3 linked regions of the Alkalinema sp. FACHB-956 genome follow. The protein of the gene in region 2 interacts with the protein of the main gene of each other region in a pairwise test. Links are inferred from orthologs where the notes say so. Each region holds a gene or a part of one and is shown on either strand. Other genes may lie near its edges.

Region 1 (2,837 bases), on a different replicon or contig from region 2:
GCGCAAATGACAGTAGGGCGTTGCGCGAGAGTAAATCGTTCCATGCCAGCCATGCCCAGCCAAGGGATGCACAACCACAAGGTTTGCACAACCACAAGGTTTGCACAACCACAAGGTTTGCACAACCGAGGTCTGTACAATACATCTATTGCACAAAACAATTGTATTGCATAAAACAATTGTCATTAATGGTCATTTCAGGGGCATTGCTAGACATTTCAGATACCTCAGGCAGCTCAAAAACAACTCACAGCCCAAAGCAACTCAGCCTTAAATCATCTTTAAAATTGCATTTTTTCCGCCTGATTCATTGCTTTTACTAATTACTGCCTTTATCCAGACTCATCATTTTCTCCTATTTTCTCTGGGTGTTTTTATAAGCAGGTGTTTTTTCTAAGCCAGGTTGTCGCAGTCATTCATTGCTGAGCGAGGAAATTTTGCCCAAACCTTCTTATCTTTATTCGTAGTTTCTACAGAAAAAATCATCGCTGAATGTAATAAATGAATCTTGGAATGGTAAATTATTGCCAATTTAACCGGGTTGCCCTTGAACCGTGTGTTTACTGCTCATAGGAGACCACCAGTTCATCCTTGGTTTAGCGATCGGTCGTCTAGACGATGGTCAGAAAACATACTAGAATCCACCTTTGTTTCCACCGTCCACAAACGCCGATGTTTGACCAAAACAGTCTGGCACCAGTAAAGTTAGACTTTTCAGTTGACTTTCAAGTTGGACTTCCCATTGCAAGGGTGGCTGGGCTTCAGGAACGTTGTCGTTAGTACAGAAGGCAGAGTAAGTCGTGGGTCTTTTCAGTCGCTTTTCCCTGTCCCGTGATATGGGGATTGATCTGGGTACCGCTAATACGTTGGTTTACGTTTCAGGGAAAGGCATTGTCCTACAAGAACCGTCCGTAGTGGCGATCGATCAAAATGAGCGCGTTCCTTTGGCCGTTGGAGAAGATGCCAAGCGCATGTTGGGGCGGACACCGGGAAATATTGTGGCACTGCGTCCGCTGCGAGATGGGGTGATCGCGGATTTTGATACCGCAGAACTGATGCTGAAGCACTTTATCACCCGCGTCCATGAAGGGAAGCAACTAGTTTCGCCGCGTGTGGTGATTGGCATTCCCAGTGGGGTCACGGGGGTGGAACGGCGGGCGGTCATGGATGCGGCCACCCAGGCCGGGGCACGGGAAGTGTTTCTGATCGATGAGCCTGTGGCAGCGGCGATCGGAGCCGGTCTCCCCGTAGCGGAACCAACGGGCAACATGATTATTGACATCGGCGGCGGCACCACCGAGGTGGCCGTTCTCAGCTTGCAGGGCACGGTACTGAGTGAATCGGTTCGGGTGGCGGGCGATGAACTGAGTGACGCGATCGTCCAATACATGAAAAAAGTCCATAACCTCGTGATTGGGGAACGCACCGCCGAGGAAATCAAGATTGCGATCGGATCCGCTTACCCCAGCCGCGATGCTGACGAAGAAACCATGGAAGTGCGCGGGTTGCACCTGCTGTCGGGTCTGCCCCAAACCGTCACGATCAAAGCCCCGGAAATTCGGGAAAGCATGGCTGAACCATTGGCCGTCATCGTCGATGCAGTCAAGCGCACCCTAGAACGCACTCCGCCGGAGTTAGCGTCTGACATCATCGATCGGGGCATTATGTTGGCAGGGGGCGGTGCTCTCCTCAAGGGCCTCGATACCTTGATCAGCCATGAAACCGGCATCGTTGTCCATGTGGCCGCTGATCCACTCAGTTGTGTCGTATTGGGCACCGGGCGTGTGCTGGAAAACTTTAATCAGCTTGGACGGGTGTTCAGCAGCCGTCCACGGTAGAACGAATTGCCTGCTAAGGTCTCCTGATCCAGACAATTTTTGGGTGGAAGGTAATTCAGTCATCTACTGAGTCTTGCCAAGGAACTGACATGGTGCCTTTCACCCGACCTAAAGTCGTCCAACCTCGAACAAGTCTTCGCATGTTTACAGTACGCCGCTGGTGGGAACGGTTCGGAACACAAACGCTCTTGATCGGCCTTGCGATCGGGACAGCGGCGATCGTGCGTCAAACCCAGGGAGCATGGCTCATGGAAACCTATCAATGGTTTTCTCGGCCCTTTCAAGGGGATCCCAACCAAGCCGCCCTCCAGCTGGAGAATGCCCAAGTTCTAGAACTCCAACAACGCCTGATCGAGTTACAAAACCGCAACCAGCGCCTAGAAGAATTACTGGGTTTAGTCCAGGACAAAAAAAAGGAAGCCTTAGCTGCACCTGTGATTGGCCGTAGTGCAGACCATTGGTGGGAGCAGTTGATCCTAGGGCGCGGCCTTAAGGATGGGGTGCAACTCAATAGTGTGGTGATGGCCCCTGGGGGAGTGGTCGGGCGAGTCAGTCAAGTCAGTGACCATGCCAGCCGAGTTGTCCTCTTGAGCAATGCGGCCAACCAGGTGGGCGTTACCGTCAGTCGCAGCCGTGCAACGGGCTACATGAAGGGGCAAACGGGCCAAAATGCAGGCACCCAAGTCATTATGCAGTTTTTTGATAAGGTTCCCGATGTCCGCAAGGGCGACACTGTGGTGACTTCGGCCTTTAGTAGCAAATTTCCTGAGGGCTTGCCCGTGGGGCGGATCGAGTCGATCGACCTCAGCAAAAGTCCAGCCCCCGAGGCCATCATCCAACTGACTGCACCAATCAGTTCCTTAGAATGGGTCGTGGTCTCTCCCCCCAACGCCATCAACCCAGCAGATACCCTCCCCACGCCAGAACCTTCACCCACTTCCAGTTTTTCGCCGAGCCCTTCACCCTCTGTCCAACCATGATGCATTTGTTCACTTTCGG
Region 2 (4,770 bases):
TAATGATTATTCTTACGCCTTTGTTTTTAGCCATGATTCACAACCTTAAGGGCTGGTATTTATTCAGACACAAATAACCATTATTTCACAGGAAGGTCTAGTTTGAAAGTAATCTGCAAGGGGTTTTGCCAGTTTTTTCAGAAGAACAGCTTGCGTTAGTCGAGCAAAAGCACCCCTATCATCCCTGACTGGTGGTTAGGAAAGCTCGATGGGTCGATCGGGGCATCACCTCGGGGTTCAAATTTTCATGCAATTTTTTGCTCAAATATTATTCAAATATTGTTCAAATTGTATTGTTCAAATTGTTCAAAATTGTGGGTCTATGTTGGCAGTTGAAACGGCGGAGTCTTTGATTTTTCAAGCAGTCCAAGTGCCGGATGCAGCGGTTGATTGTGATTGGGTACCGTTATTGGAGGCGATCGATCGCGTTTTGGCACAGCCTGTGAGCAGTGAGTTGGATTTTCCCCATTGGGATAATTCTGCAATGGATGGCTATGCGGTGCGCTATGACGATGTAGCAACAGGGCAAGTGGCAACAGGGCAAGTGGCAACAGGGCAAGTGGCAACAGGGCAACCTGGGGCAATCACCCTGGCCGTGGTTGAAGAGATTCCGGCGGGGGTTGCCCCCCAACAAACACTGCAACCGGGACAGGCGGCCCGCATTTTTACGGGGGCGATGCTGCCCTTGGGAGCCGATACGATCGTGATGCAGGAAAATACCCAGCGCCAAGGCGATCGGGTCACGATCTTAGTCCCCCCCCGTCACCTAGGGGAATTTGTCCGGCGGCGGGGTGGTTTTTACCAAGCGGGACAACCGTTGTTAGCGGCGGGAACTCGTCTAGGAGCCGCAGAAATTGCGGTTCTGGCAGCCGTGCAATGTACCCAGGTACCGGTCTATCAGCGGCCCAAGGTGGCCATTCTCTCCACCGGCGATGAACTGGTGACACCAGACCAGCCGTTACAGCCGGGACAGATTGTGGATTCCAACCAATACGCTTTAGCGGCTTTGGTGCAACAGTCGGGAGCGGAGGTGTTGCGTTTGGGCATTGTGCCCGATGATCCCGCTGCGTTGCAAGCGGCCATGGAAGCCGCGATCGCCCAAGCAGATATCGTAATTTCTTCCGGTGGGGTCTCCGTCGGGGATTATGACTATGTGGATGGAATTTTAGAAGCGCTGGGCGCAACGATTCAGATTCGATCGATCGCGGTTAAACCCGGCAAACCCCTCACCTTTGCGACCCTGCCTAATACGCTGTATTTCGGCCTGCCTGGAAACCCAGTCTCTGCCTTGGTGACATTTTTACGGTTTGTTCAACCGGCTTTGAAACGACGATCGGGACTGGCAACGGGCTGGCAACCGAACTTCATCACGGCCAAAACGGGTTGTGATCTCAAGTCCGACGGCAAGCGTGAGTCCTACCTTTGGGGCAAGGTCACCTTCCAAGCCGGTGAGCTTTGCTTTTCGCCCGCTGCGGGAGGCCATAATTCGGGTAACTTGATTAACCTCGCAGGCTGCAACGGTCTCGCCAGGATCCCCATCGGCGCAACGGCGATCGCTGCAGGAAGCGACACATCAGTGTTGTTGATGCAGGGCATTGTGTAGATGCCCCAGTTTACGGGGGGTGCAACCACTCCTTGAACCCGGAAAACCCACAAAAAAGGCACCCTACAGGGTGCCTGAAACCAGAACAGAAAACTTTGAATGAGTAATCACGTTGAATTGCGTTGCAGCTAGCCTCGGGGTGGACGACGACGCTGCAAAAACTCAGGAATATCTAACCCCCCAGGCGTTGGTGGTGCAGGCTTGGGGGTGCGGGGTTCCGGTAAGGGTAATCCGCCAGCATTGGTTTCCGATTTGGGAACCGATCGCTTGGGTGTAGCCGTAGGTCGGGTGGCTGCTTGCACTTGGGTCTCCCCAGAGAATCCTGTGGCAATGACCGTAATCCGGACTTCACCCTGCATCCGCTCATCAATCACAGCGCCAAAGATGATATTGGCATTGGGATCAACGACTTCATAGATAATCTCCGCAGCAGCATTCACTTCATGGAGGGTGAGGTCATGGCCACCGGTAATGTTAAACACGACGCCCCGCGCACCGTCGATCGACGCTTCCAACAAGGGCGAAGAGATAGCAGCCATCGCGGCTTCCCGTGCCCGAGACTTGCCGGAGCCAATGCCAATGCCCATCAAGGCCGATCCCGCATCTGCCATCACAGCCCGCACATCGGCAAAATCTACATTGACTAAGCCCGGAATGGTAATGATGTCGGAAATCCCCTGCACCCCTTGGCGTAGAACATCATCGGCTGTCCGGAACGCTTCTTGCACCGGGGTCGATTCCGAAATCACGGACAAGAGCTTGTCATTGGGAATGATGATTAAGGTATCCACTCGCCCTTGCAAGGCCGCGAGTCCCTCTTCCGCTTGATTGGTGCGTCGCCGCCCTTCAAAGGTAAACGGACGGGTCACAACTCCAACGGTCAGTGCTCCAATTTCCTTAGCCACTTCGGCAACGATCGGCGCAGCTCCGGTGCCTGTACCGCCCCCCATACCCGCTGTAATAAATACCAGGTCAGACCCTTCTAGGGCCGCTGCAATCTCATCACGAGACTCTTCTGCAGCCTTCTGCCCGATCGCGGGATTACCGCCCGCCCCGAGACCACGGGTTAATTTTTGACCGATTTGCAGTCGCTTTTGGGCAGAGGACTGGGTCAACGCTTGGGCATCGGTATTGATTGACCAAAATTCAACCCCGGTCACTTCACTGGCGATCATTCGATTGACAGCATTGCCGCCACTTCCGCCTACGCCAATTACTTTAATTTTGGCAATACTGCTGGGCACGATGTCACCACTCCTTAATTCCTCTCCGGGCACCACTTTGACATTTCCCCCTGAATTACTGGATGAACTGATACTGCGGAGAGAGTTGGAGCTATCCCCTACCGACGCAAACTTCGAGACTCCATCCTCATGGGAGCCTATATCCGCATGGGAACGAATCTGACCGGGCTCAAGCGACTCGTTGAGGGTCAGTGGAGTGGAATTTGACTCATTGTTAAGCGTCATTGGAACTACGGGCGGAACTTATAAACAATTTTTTGACTCCAGGTAGCAACGCATCACCAGGGGGTAACTGGCTAACCGGAACACCAATTCTACTAAATCTTCAACAGCAAAACCGTCGATTCGCCATCAAGTTCGGTTTAATTGTGCCATGAGATTACGGGAAATTCTGCCACAGTTCGATCGCTATGGGGTACTAATTTTTCCGGAGCTTTTTGCAGCACGCAGTTTCAGGATAGGCGTATTGGGATTTCGCAAATCGAGATATTCCATAGAACCCGCGGTTTTATTCCGAGACAGATCCCGCATACGATCGAGGACTCGAATTTGGTTGCCAAACTGATTGCCATAGGCTCCGAGGTGTACAGTCCCTAATTCAGTTTTGAGGATTAGGTTTCCAGGGTTCTGCCAATTAATGGCCTGGACCGTGATGGGGCTGCGGCTAATGATGGGGTAGAAGCGATCCCAATGGGGTTGATAGGTATCAGGATTCCCAATCACTTGGAGGGGCGGCAATTGGAGATTCTGTTCAACGGCTGTATAACTTTCCAAGGGGATCCAGCGCCCATGCTCATCCAATAAGCCAGACGGTTGCCCCGTAGCCGCTCCCTTTGAGGCGGTGTCTCTAGAAGGGTTACTGCTAGGGGCCTTGTCCTCCTTGGAGATAGATGCTTGACCATTAGGCCCAGGACTCGTGTTGCGATCGGCCTTGCTCGCTTCCCCTGGAGGAGTCAACCAAGCTTGGGCAACGGGTTTACGTTCACGGATACGCACGGTTAACCCTGGGGGGAAGAGATGGCGCTCTACGCTCACCTCGGCGATGGGGGCCTTGTCCTTTAAGGTCTCAGCAATTTTGGTCGGTTGCACCTTACTGAGGGACTCAGGATAGTTGATCGGTAGCAGGGATCGTACCGTTTTTGCAGCTAGGAACTGATTCCCTTCAATCTTGACCTGAGCAGGGTTTCGAATGACCCAATTAGGCTGAGTCACCGCCCATAGGGAGGTTCCGGCAAGCCCGAGAACCACAAGCGATCGCCAAGACATTTTGAGGGTGCGGTTACGTCGTTGTCGCCGCAGTTGTTGCCTTCGTTGAGAAAGTTCGTGCCGAGAAACGGGAGCAATGCCAGCCATGGTGTCTAGAAGGAGGAAGATTGGCGGAGCGACGAATTGCGCGGACAATTCGCACTGCTAATGCGGGGGCGGCTTGACTGGGGATTGGTACTGGAAAGGGTAATCAAGATTGAGTGGGTCAAATCGCCAAAAAATTTGTCCCTATATTTAAGCATGGTCAGTCCAAATGGCACGGCTGAGATTTTCTCATTACGAAGGCACGCTCTAGCTAAATCGTCGTCTCTACCGAGGACGCGAACAAGCAGCTTAACGGATTAGGTGACTGGATACCTGAATAACTAGATACCTGGATACCTGGATAACTCAACTAGCAAACCAGCCCCGATCGTAAAGCCCGCACCGCTGCTTGTGTCCGATCGTCAGCGCACAATTTATTCAAAATATTGCGGACATGGGTTTTCACCGTACCGACCGTGATGAAGAGCTTATCTGCGATCGCAGCGTTGCTGTAGCCGTCCACAATCAGTTGGAGAACTTCCAACTCCCGCTCGGTTAAGGGGTAGGATTCCGTTGGCTCAGTGGGGGTAGGGGGTAGGGCCGCATTGCGCCCTGCCATCGCGGGCTGCTGGG
Region 3 (2,861 bases), on a different replicon or contig from region 2:
CTACATATTGCTAAAGCACACATCTTGTTAGAGCACATATCTTGTTAGAGTACGCATATTGCTGAAGCACACATTGATTTTCTGAGATTTTCTGATTGATTCATCCATGAGGTTGCCTTCGGGGCGCTTGGGTTCAGCAGACTCTGACAGATTCCTGTAGACTATTAGGTTTCCTATAGACTGTTAGGCTGGTTTTTGTACCTGTTGCGATCGTGGGTCTACCCAACTCCCATCCCGGCCAAATGCCATACAAACTGATCATGGAATTGCTTCATTCAATGGGTTAAGTCTATTTCATGGTTAGGTCTAGAGTTGCGAATGTATAGAAGTCCACTGGATTCACGGATGATGGTTCCCACAGGTCCTTTTTTAGGAATCTCAGCCTTCGTCCTTTAGAGATTTATTTTCTGTTCGGGATTTATCTATTGTTCCACTCGCTGGCTGCTGACATGAATCCATTACAGACATGTTTTTGATGAGTGATCAATCAGGCGAGGGGCCGTCTTATCTCGATAGGAAGGCCCTAGGGTTCCCTTCGGTCAATTGACTGGATGCCCACAATGAATTCTGATTGATCCGATTTATGGGAATGATGGGTGAGAGCGATCGCTGATCGGCCTTGCCCACTCGTTTCCTATGCTCGTTTAGCACATCCGTTGACACCAAAATTTTTTTGAGAGAACCCCATGCCACTTACCTATTCCATGCCTTGCCCAAATTGTGGACATTCAGCGGAACGCCTGCTCACTGCCGATGGCAAACTCATTCGTACCCAATGTTCTGCCTGTGATTACTTGTTAATTACCTGTCGCACAACGGGTAAGGTGATCGAAGCCTATGCGCCTGGCATCTCCATGCAAGCTCTATCTCCCCAGGTTTTAGCCCCTTTGCCCGATCGAACCGTTCCCGCTCGGTAATGAGGGGTGAGTCCTAGGGACACCTAGGATGCACTCTTAGCCCAACGTTGCAGTTGGTTGGCGCGGAGTTGTCCACAGGCTGCATCCGCTTCTAAGCCGCGCGATCGTCGAATACTAACAGCAATATGGCGATCGCGCAGAGCTTGGCTAAATTGGCGCAGTTGTTTTTCCGAAGGCCGCTGATAATCGACTTCTGAAATGGGATTGTAGGGAATCAAATTGACATGGGTTTGGAAGCCCCGCAGATGGTGGGCCAATTCGATCGCGTGCTCGGTCTGGTCGTTGACACCCGCTAGCACGATATATTCAAACGTCACGCGCCGCCCCGTCAAATTGACATAATCCCGGCATTCTTCAAGCAACGCTTCCAACGGGTACTGGCGGGCACTGGGAATCAGTTGTTCCCGTACTGCTTGATTGGAGGCATGGAGACTCACAGCCAGAGTGGCCTGAAGTTGACGCTCGGCCAAGCGGCGAATATGCCCCGGAATGCCCACCGTAGAAATGGTGATGAACCGTTGACCAATACCGATGTCTTGATTGATCGATCGCACAGCTCCTACGACATTCTCAACATTCAGCAGCGGCTCGCCCATGCCCATGAACACCACATTACTGACGCGATGGCCCACCGCTTCCTGCACCGTCAGAATTTGATCCACAATTTCGTGGCGTTCTAGATTGCGCTTGAAGCCGCCCTTCCCCGTCGCACAAAAGTCACAGGCCATGGGACAGCCCACTTGGGAAGAGACGCAGACCGTCAGGCGATCGAGCATTGGTTGCGAACCGGGCTTAAGGGCAGCCCCAGGTTGAACGCCTTTGAATGTTGGAATGCCCACCGCTTCAATAATTTGCCCATCCTGCAATTGCAGCAGAAATTTCACCGTCCCATCCAGCGACTCGGCCCGATGGACAATCTGCGATCGTCCGATCGGAAATTCCGCCATCGCTTCCCGCCAGGATTTTGGAAAAACAGTAACCTCACTCAGCGATCGGATGCCCTTTTGATAAATCCATTGGTGGAGCTGCCGCCCTCGGTAAGCAGGCTGTTGCTGCTCCTGCACCCAAGCGGTTAAGTCCTGGGCAGACGCCCCTAGCAAAGGTTGGGTCGGACTGGGGGACAAGGCAGGGGAATCTAGCATGAACGGGGCATCCTGAGACGGGGCATTCTGATCTACAACGATCGGGTTGACAACGGATGGACTGGGCTCTGACGGTTCTGAAGCGATCGCTGAAGCAGGAGAGGGGAGGGTCATGGAATCGTGCAGCTGAGCTGGCCTATGAAAAATCTACGCATCTGGATCGATTCTAAGACAGATACTCTAACCCGCTCTACTGGAAATTCCAACCACCACTTCCCAATTTCTGAACCTCCCTGACTTCCCCAAGGCTAATTTCCTATTCCCTGAACCTCGTCTCATCCCCTGGACCTTGTCTCATAGGGTCACCCCCTGGGGGGATGTTGCGCCTTGACAACCCATGGTAACTATGGGATAGCTAAGGATGTTCCTTGTTAGATAGACGTAGATGGGTGCATTAGATTTTCATTTGAAGCTTAGCTTGCAGGAAGACTGACGCTTTCAGGGAAATCGACTAAAAAGCTTGCAAATATTTTAATTTCTAGGTAGTAAAACCGTATAATTACTTAAATTATTGAGATGTATTCCCCATGAACCCTAGGGTTCATGCGTAGAATTTCCCTTGTCTCTGGATAGATCCGCTGGACAATGGGTCTAAGTATTTTCCCTGAAAGGTTTGGGTATCCCACACCGTTGGGGAATTCAAGCTCATCCGTTTTCCGGACTTCATCAGTTTTGTGGACTTTATTTGTGGACTTTAATAGCCTAAGCTGACTGACTCCTGTGACACTAAGGTTCCTGCGATGCATGGTGCTTAGTGCTTGCTAGTATTTCAAGCCTAGTGTTTTCATCTGAGTGCCCTAAG

What was found. The genes of interacting proteins can lie anywhere in the genome.
Region 1: the proteins of ftsZ (region 2) and H6G21_RS20735 interact in binary tests that used the Escherichia coli proteins (3 or more experiments, as listed by UniProt). The link is inferred for Alkalinema sp. FACHB-956 from one-to-one orthologs.
Region 3: the proteins of ftsZ (region 2) and rlmN interact in binary tests that used the Escherichia coli proteins (3 or more experiments, as listed by UniProt). The link is inferred for Alkalinema sp. FACHB-956 from one-to-one orthologs.

Annotation. Positions count from the first base shown.
Region 1 is NZ_JACJRC010000027.1:14,719-17,555, forward strand. It holds H6G21_RS20735 (rod shape-determining protein), read left to right. Parts: upstream 1-836; coding sequence 837-1,838; downstream 1,839-2,837. Other genes in the region: mreC (rod shape-determining protein MreC), read left to right, coding at 1,928-2,818. UniProt on the Escherichia coli protein: Forms membrane-associated dynamic filaments that are essential for cell shape determination. Acts by regulating cell wall synthesis and cell elongation, and thus cell shape.
Region 2 is NZ_JACJRC010000001.1:410,730-415,499, reverse strand. The notes cover bases 903-3,884. They hold ftsZ (cell division protein FtsZ), read right to left. Parts: upstream 3,073-3,884; coding sequence 1,732-3,072; downstream 903-1,731. Other genes in these bases: H6G21_RS01655 (FtsQ-type POTRA domain-containing protein), read right to left, coding at 3,256-3,884; glp (gephyrin-like molybdotransferase Glp), read left to right, coding at 903-1,603. In the rest of the region: rpmG (50S ribosomal protein L33), read right to left, coding at 1-34; more of glp, read left to right, coding at 323-902; more of H6G21_RS01655, read right to left, coding at 3,885-4,248; H6G21_RS01650 (response regulator transcription factor), read right to left, coding at 4,508-4,770. UniProt on the Escherichia coli protein: Essential cell division protein that forms a contractile ring structure (Z ring) at the future cell division site. The regulation of the ring assembly controls the timing and the location of cell division.
Region 3 is NZ_JACJRC010000005.1:43,082-45,942, reverse strand. It holds rlmN (23S rRNA (adenine(2503)-C(2))-methyltransferase RlmN), read right to left. Parts: upstream 2,060-2,861; coding sequence 941-2,059; downstream 1-940. Other genes in the region: H6G21_RS08255 (replication restart DNA helicase PriA), read left to right, coding at 687-917.